Regions from separate parts of the Mycobacterium sp. pW045 genome, predicted to be linked through region 2. Evidence: riboswitches for the same ligand, from Rfam matches in the RefSeq annotation. Region 2 holds a riboswitch; the other holds the start of a gene.
What was found. A riboswitch is a leader RNA that binds a small molecule or an ion and turns the genes downstream of it on or off. The one in region 2 is predicted to bind cobalamin.
Positions count from the first base shown of each region.

Region 1: it holds a riboswitch for cobalamin, as region 2 does, so the genes downstream of both, metE (5-methyltetrahydropteroyltriglutamate--homocysteine S-methyltransferase) here and ACAG20_RS05600 (ABC transporter substrate-binding protein) in region 2, are expected to answer to the same signal.

Region 1 covers NZ_JBGGKU010000010.1:93,949-98,142, forward strand. The annotation lists gene metE (5-methyltetrahydropteroyltriglutamate--homocysteine S-methyltransferase) at 11-2,305, opposite strand; cobalamin riboswitch at 2,423-2,620, opposite strand; gene ACAG20_RS16550 (SDR family oxidoreductase) at 2,675-3,325, opposite strand; gene ACAG20_RS16555 (acetyl-CoA C-acyltransferase) at 3,432-4,194, shown strand, end outside.
Region 2 covers NZ_JBGGKU010000003.1:165,912-170,105, forward strand. The annotation lists gene ACAG20_RS05595 (FecCD family ABC transporter permease) at 1-1,039, opposite strand, end outside; gene ACAG20_RS05600 (ABC transporter substrate-binding protein) at 1,036-2,229, opposite strand; cobalamin riboswitch at 2,266-2,459, opposite strand; gene cobN (cobaltochelatase subunit CobN) at 2,695-4,194, shown strand, end outside.

The sequences.
Region 1 (4,194 bases), on a different contig from region 2:
GGGTCAGGCCTTACACGTTGGCGCGGGCCTGCTTCGCCGCGGCGACCAGGTTGGCCAGCGAGGCGGTCACCTCGTCGGTCTTGCGGGTCTTCAAGCCGCAGTCCGGGTTGACCCACAAGCGCTGCGCCGGAACGGCGTCAAGTGCTTCCCGCAATGAGGTGGCCATCTCGTCGGTGGATGGCACCCGCGGGGAGTGGATGTCATAGACGCCCGGCCCCACCCCGTTGGAGAACCCGATCGCATTGAGGTCGTCGAGCACCTCCATGTGCGAGCGGGCGGCCTCGATCGAGGTGACGTCGGCATCCAGGTCGGCGATGGCCCCGATCACCTCGCCGAACTCCGAGTAGCACAGGTGGGTGTGGATCTGGGTCGCATCCGACACCCCCGACGTCGCCAGCCGGAACGCGCCGACCGCCCACGTCAGGTAGGCCTCCTGGTCGGCCTTGCGCAGCGGCAGCAACTCCCGCAGCGCCGGCTCGTCGACCTGGATCACCGCGATGCCGACGGACTCCAGATCCACCGTCTCGTCGCGGATCGCCAGCGCCACCTGGTTGGCGGTGTCGGCCAGCGGCTGGTCGTCGCGGACGAACGACCACGCCAGGATGGTCACCGGCCCGGTGAGCATGCCCTTGACCGGCTTGTCGGTCAGCGACTGCGCATAGGTGGCCCACTCAGTCGTCATCGGGTGCGGCCGCGAGACGTCGCCGAACAGCACGGGTGGACGCACGCACCGGCTGCCGTAGGACTGCACCCAGCCGTTGGCGGTGGCGAAGAACCCCTCCAGCTGCTCGGCGAAGTACTGCACCATGTCGTTGCGCTCCGGCTCGCCGTGTACCAGCACGTCCAAGTCGAGGCTCTCCTGCAGCTTGATCACCGCGGCGATCTCGGCTTTCATCCGGCGGGTGTACTCGTCCCTGTCGATCTCGCCGGCGACCAGCGCGGCCCGGGCCTTGCGGATGTCGACGGTCTGCGGGAACGACCCGATGGTGGTGGTGGGCAGCGGCGGCAGGTGCAGTCGTTCGGCTTGCGCGGCGCGGCGTGCCTCGGCGCTGCCGCGGCGCGCGCCGGACGCGGTGATGGTCGCGATCCGGTCGCGGACGTCGGCGTTGTTCAGCCGCGGATCGGCCTTGCGGGAGGCGACGGCGGCGTTGGACGCGCCGATCTCGTCGCCGATGGCATCGCGGCCCTCACGCAGCGCGCGCGCCAGGGTAGCCACCTCGCTCACCTTCTCCGCGCCGAACGCCAGCCAGCTGCGCAGGTCGTCGTCGAGCCCGCTCTCACCGTCGAGCGTGTAGGGCACGTGCAGCGTCGAGCAGGATGTCGAGACGGCCAGCGAGCCGACCGAACCCAGCAGCGACGCCAGCTTGGCCAGTGCGGCCTGCAGGTCGGTGCGCCAGATGTTGCGGCCGTCGACCACACCGGCGACCAGGGTCTTGGAGGCCAACTCCGGCACCGACGCGATCTTGGTGTTCGGGCCGTAGACCAGGTCGACACCGATCGCCTCGACCGGGGTGCGGGCCAGCGCCGGCAGCGCCGCACCCGGGTCGCCGAAGTAGGTCGCGACGAAGATCGCCGGCCGGTTGCTCAACCCGCCCAGCCGGGCGTAGACCTGCTCGGCCAGCGCGGGGGCGTCGGCGGAGACGTCGGTCACCAGCACCGGTTCGTCGATCTGCACCCATTCGGCCCCGGCGTCTGCCAGCTTGCCCAGCAGTTCGGCGTAGACGTCGGTCAGCTCATCGAGGCGGTGGATGGGCGCGGGTGCTCCGTCGACGGCCTTGCTCAGCAGCAGGAACGTGATGGGTCCGATGATCACCGGCCGGGCCACGTTTGCGCCGAAGCCCTGCTCCCTGGCCTCGGCCAGCTCGGCGAGCACCTTGGCCGGGTTGAGTGCGAACGTGGTCTCCGGGCCGATCTCCGGGACGATGTAGTGATAGTTGGTGTCGAACCACTTCGTCATCTCCAGCGGGGCGATCTCGGCATTGCCCCGGGCCGCGGCGAAGTAGCGGTCCAGCTCGTCGGCCACCCCGGCGACCCGAGCCGGCAGCGCGCCGAGCAGCACCGCGGTGTCGAGCATCTGGTCGTAGTAGGAGAAGGTGTTCACCGGTATCGAGTCCAGCCCGGCGGCGGCCAACTGCGCCCAGGTGTCGCGGCGCAGGCCGGCTCCGACGTTCCGCAGTTCGTCCTGGCCGATCCGGCCGGCCCAGTAGCTCTCGGTGGCGCGCTTGAGTTCGCGGCGCGGACCGATCCGCGGTGAGCCGAGAATGGTGCAGGTAAAGGGTTGAGCGGTCACGATCTGATCCTTCAATCGGAGGGTGGGTCACCGCCGGCGGTCGTCCAGCCAATCCGGTCCCGTGCACATTTAATGCACTATAACCCTCAAAAACCAGACGCCCATTCCGCGAGGCGGTGATCCGCCGGGCGCGGCGCACCCGGCACAACAGGCAGGTCTTCGGACTCGCAGGCGCGCACCGACGGTGCTCCTAGTGGCCGTCGCTTCCCAGTCACTTCGTGACCAGTGCCTTGGACGGCGGTCGTTCCTGCATACCGCTGCGGGACAGTCCCGGATTCTCACCGGGTTCCCTCTCGCACACCGCGGAAAACCCACGTTGTGCTCGATGCCGACACCACCTTGCGGCGGTACCGGCAAACCAGTTGCGTGGCCAAGACTACCTGGTCAACTGGCTTGCAGGGCCTCCAGGATGGGGGTCTCGCCATCGTTGAACTCGATGGTGCGGCGACTCGTTGACGGCTCGACCAGGCAGGCCGCGATCACCTGTGCGACATTGGCTCGCGAGACCGTTCCCTTGTCGGTTGCGGCGCCCGTCTCGATGCGGCCAGTGGCCGGTTCGAGGGTGAGCCGGCTCGGGCCGAGCACCGTCCAGTCGAGGTCGCTCGCTCGCAGATGAGCGTCGGCGGCGCCCTTGGCCTGCGCGTACGGGAAGAACGCATCGTCCTCGGGCACGCCGTGCCCTGGCCCGGCGCCGAAATAGGACACCATCACGAATCGGCGCACCCCGGCCTGCCCGGCGGCATCGATGACCCGGATCGCGGCGTCGCGGTCCACCGCGTAGGTCCGGGCGGGGTTGCCGCCGCCGGCCCCGGCGGAGAACACCACCGCGTCGTGCCCGGCGACCAGTTCCGCCAGGGCGTCGGTGTCCAGCTGTTCGATGTCGGCCACCACCGGGACCGCGCCGGTCACCGCCACTTCTTCGCTGTGGTCGGGGTTGCGGAACACCGATGTCACCTGATCGCCGCGCTCGGACAGGATCGGGCTGAGCAGCAGGGCGACCTTGCCGTGGCCGCCGAAGATCACGACGCGTGCCATGACTTTGACCGTACGCGAAGCGTGGAGCGACCCCCGTTGACACCAGCCGAGCGCCGCGGTTGACAATCGAGGGCAACCAGCCCCGAAGCAACAAAGGAGAACACCCATGGCCGAAGCAGTCATCGTAGAAGCGGTGCGTTCGCCGATCGGCAAGCGCAACGGCGGTCTGTCGGGGGTCCACCCGGCGGAACTGTCCGCCCAGGTGCTCAACGGGTTGGTCACCCGGGCGGGTGTGGACCCCGCCTTGGTCGACGACGTGATCTGGGGTTGCGTGATGCAGGCCGGCGAGCAGGCCCTCGACATCGGGCGCACCGCGGTGCTGGCCGCCGGGTGGCCCGAGTCCGTGCCGGGGGTGACGGTGGACCGCCAGTGCGGATCCAGCCAGCAGTCGGTGCACTTCGCCGCCGCCGGTGTGGTCGCCGGGCACTACGACGTTGTCGTCGCCGGCGGCGTCGAATCGATGTCGCGGACCCCGATGGGCTCATCGCTGGCCAACGGTGGACACCCCTACCCGGAGGCGTTCCGCAACCGCTACAGCCAGACCCCCAACCAGGGGATCGGCGCGGAGATGATGGCCGAGAAGTGGGGCCTGGACCGCACCGCGCTCGACGAGTTCGCGCTGGCCTCGCACGAGAAGGCCGCCGCTGCCCAGGATTCCGGCGCGTTCAAAGACGAGATCGTCGCGATCAAGGATGCTGAGGGGAATGCCGTCAGCGACGACGAGGGCATCCGCCGCGGAACCACTATCGAGAAGATGGCCCAGCTCAAGCCGGCGTTCAAGGAAGACGGCGTCATCCACGCCGGCAACTCCAGCCAGATCTCCGACGGTTCGGCGGCGCTGCTGTTCATGTCGGCGGCCAAGGCGCAGG
Region 2 (4,194 bases):
CCGATCCGCGGCGGGCCCGCAGTAGCACGGTGATCACCACCGGCGCTCCGACCAGCGCGGTCACCGCGTTGATCGGGATGACCAGATCGCTTCCCGGGACCTGGCTGACGATGCCGCACGCCAGCGCGGCGACCGCACCCAGCAACATCACCGTCGGCAGCACCACCCGATGATCGGAGGTGCCCACGGCGATGCGGGCCACGTGCGGAACCACCAGTCCGAGGAAGGCGATCGGCCCGCAGAACGCAGTCGTCACCCCCGCCAGCAATGATGCCGAGGCGACCGTGACGATGCGGGCGCGGTGCACGTTGATGCCCATGGTCGCCGCGTAACTCTCCCCGAGCAGCAGGGCGTTGAGCGGCCGGATCGTCATCGCCGCGGTGATCAGCCCGACGGCCACCAGCGGCAGCAGCAGCCGCAGGTCGGCCCAGCCGGTCGCGGCGAAACTGCCCAAGCCCCACAGCAGGTACTGCTGCACCCGTTGCGGGTCGGAGTACACCAGCGCCAGGCTCACCAGCGCGGTGCTGGCCGCTCCGATCATCACCCCGATCAGCAGCAGCGTCGCCGCCGACCGGGTCCAGCGCGACAACACCAGCACCAGCGTCAACATCGCCGCCGCGCCGAGTGCCGCCGCGAGCACCTCCCCGGCGCGGCTGCCGCCGGTGGTGCGAAAGCCGGCGCCGGCGGCACCGCCGGCCAGCACCACCAGCGCCACACCCAGGCTGGCCCCGGAGCTGACCCCGAGGATGTAGGGGTCGGCCAGGGTGTTGCGGAACAGCGTCTGCAGTTGCAGGCCGGCGACCCCGAGGGCGGATCCGGCGGCTAGCGCTGTGAGCACCCGCGGCAGCCGCATGTTGGCCACGATCACCTGCCAGCGCGGATCGGATGCGTCGGCGCCGAACAGCACCCGCACGGTGTCGGCCAGCGGTACCCGCACCGGCCCCAACGCCAGCCCCAGCAGCGCCAGCACCAGCACCGCGGCGATCAGCCCGGCCAGCACCAGCGTGGCGCGCCCCGGCCGCACCGCGGCGGCCGTCATCGTGGGACCTGCCGGTAGAACTCGAAGTCGTGGCCGCGATCGGCCAGCTCGGGATGCAGGATGGCGACCAGGTCGCCGAGCAGCAGATCGGGTCGCGCGGTGCCGCGTTCCCAGTACAAGTTGCCCCCACCGGGTCCGATCGCCTTGGTCGCCGACCACACCTGGCCGGTGCGGACCGCGGCGAGTTCGCGGTAGCGGCTGTCGCGTGCCACCGCGTCATCGACGGTTGCCCAGTCGTCGGTGACCAGCCACACCGGTGCGTCTGCCGCGCGGGTGTAGACCGATTCGAAATTCAGCTGCCGGCTCTCGGCGCCGTCGTCGGCGAGCCACGGGTAGCTGCCGCCGGCGTCGGCTACCAGCCGCCCGGAGTAACTGGCGCCGGTGGGCATGGACCAGTGGCCCGAGTACATGGTGCCGAGGAGCACCTCGGTGGGCGCGGCCCCCGAGGCCTGCGCCGCCAGCGCCCGGTAGCGCTGGCGGATGCCCTGGTAGACCTGCCCGGCCCGGCGTTCGGCGCCGGTCAGCGCGGCGAACATCTTGATCCACTCGGCGCGGCCCAGCGGGGTGGCCTCCAGCCATTCGGCGTCGGCGACCACCGGCAGGCCGGCTTCACGCAGCTTGGGGTAGCCGGCGTCGTCCATGCCCTGGGTGACCAGCACATCGGGGCCGGCGTGCAGCACGCTTTCGATGTTGACCTGCCCGCCGGGTGCGTAGCCGACGGTCGCACCGGCGTCGATGCGCTCGCGGAGCTGTGGGTCGGCGACCGCGGCCGGGCTCGCCACCCCGGTCACCACGTCGGCCTTGTCGAGTTCGGTGATCATCGCCAGATGGGTCGTCGAGCCCGAATACAGACTGCGCACCGGAACGGTGATGCGTTGGGCGGCAGCCAGTTCACCGCTCAATGCCGGGGCCGGCGCCCCGCAGCGCACCAGCACATAGGACACCGGTGTGCCGCCGAGGTAGGGGCGGTGCACCGTCAGGATCTGGTAGCTGCGGTGGTATTCGATGGCGAAGTTGGTGGCCTCGGACAGCGTCGACTTGTCGGGAAAGTAGTCGGCGTGTGGATCGAAGTCGGTAATGCAGTCCTGCCGCCCGTCGGCGGTGCGGGGGGCGTGCTCGGCCGCGCAGCCGGCCAGCGCCAGGGTTAGCGCGGTGGCCAGCACGGGAACTACCCGCAGCGCACGGAACATGGGCGTGCATCAGCTTCCTCGGGGTACACCGCCCCGGTTCGGAGGACGCGATGACGTGAGTCTCCTGGCTCTCGGATCACTGCTCGCCTCGCCTTCCAGCCCCACACGTGGCGGACCGTGGCCGATGAGGGTCACTCCCCGATGACAGTGGCGGGACCGCGCCGGATTCGCACCGGCTTCCTCACTGTGTTGCCATCGCCTTACCGGCGACATTCTTGCATGCCGTGCTGGGCTAGGCTGGCCGCCGTCTCGTGGCGTCAGGAACCCGGTGTAATTCCGGCGGTCCAGCGAGGCTCGACGGAGGTGGCCCGAAGGGGCGGCGGAGGCGAGCCGGCACTGGGACCGCCGAATGATTCCGGGGCGGTTCCGCCACTGTGAGCGGCGCGGTTCGTGGTGCGCCGTCAGCCAGATACTGGCCGCGGGACACCCGACCGAATGGGGCGCGAACCCCGAGGAGGAACCCCGATGTCTGATGCCCGGCGCATCGCCTTGCTGTCCACGTCCGACACCGACCTGCTGTCGGCCCGCGCCAGCGGAGCGGCCTACACCCTGGGCAACCCGGCGCGCCAGGACATCCAACCGGTGCTCGACGGGGCGGATGTCGTGGTGCTGCGGATCCTGGGTTCGTCCGCGGAGATCGACGCCGAGCTGACGCTGCTGCGCGCCACCGGGCTGCCGGTGGTGGTGCTCGGCGGCGAGCGATCACCCAACGCCGAGCTGATGGAGTGCTCGACGGTCCCGATCGGGCTGGCGGCGCAGGCGCACGCCTACCTCGCCGAGGGCGGGCCGGCGAATCTGGCGCAGCTGCACGCGTTCCTGTGCGACACGGTGTTGCTGACCGGCGAGGGCTTCGACGAGCCGTCGGTGATCCCGGAATGGGGATACGGGTCTCGCGAGCCGAACGAGGCACCCGATGCGGTACGGGTCGGGGTGCTGTACTACCGGGCCCACGAAGTCAGCGGCAACGCCGGGTTCGCCCACGCGCTGGCCGACGCCATCGACGCCACCGGCCGGGCGGTCGGGGTGCCGATCTTCGCCGCCTCGCTGCGCAACGCCCCCGACGAGCTGTTCGAGGCACTCGGCACCCTGGATGCAGTGGTGGTCTGCATGCTGGCGGCCGGCGGTGCGATGAACGCCACAGCGACCGTGGGTGCCGGCGACGATGACGGCGCCTGGGACATCGAACAGGTCGCCGCACTGGATATTCCGGTGTTTCAGGGCTTGTGCCTGGCGTCGTCGCGGGCGGACTGGGCGGTCAACGACGACGGCGTCACCCCGCTGGATTCGGCCACCCAGATCGCCATCCCGGAGTTCGACGGCCGGATCATCACGGTGCCGTTCTCCTTCAAGGAGATCGACGACGACGGGCTGCCGCACTACGCCGCCGACCCCGAACGCTGTGCCCGGGTCGCGGGTGTGGTGGTCAACCACGCTGTGCTGCGCCGTATCCCGAACGCCGACAAGAAGCTGGCGCTGGTGCTCTCGGCGTACCCCACCAAGCACTCCCGGGTCGGCAACGCGGTCGGGCTGGACACCCCGGCCTCGGCGGTGCGGCTGCTGCACCGGCTGGCCGACGCCGGCTACGACGTCGGCGACGGTTTCGGGGTGCTCGACATCGCTGACGAGACGCAGGCGGGGGACCGGTTGATCCACACCCTGATCGAGGCCGGTGGCCAGGACGAGGACTGGCTGTCCGCCGCGCAGCTGACCGAGGCCCAGGTACGGGTGACCGCGCAGCAGTACGCGCAGTGGACCGCCGAGCTGCCCGACGAGCTATGCGACTCGATGACGGCGGCGTGGGGCCCGGCCCCGGGGACCCTGTTCGTCAACGATGCCGGCGAGATCGTGCTGGCCGCACTGCGATCCGGCAACGTCGTGCTGATGATCCAGCCGCCGCGCGGCTTCGGGGAGAACCCGGTGGCCATCTACCACGACCCGGAGCTGCCGCCGAGCCACCACTACCTG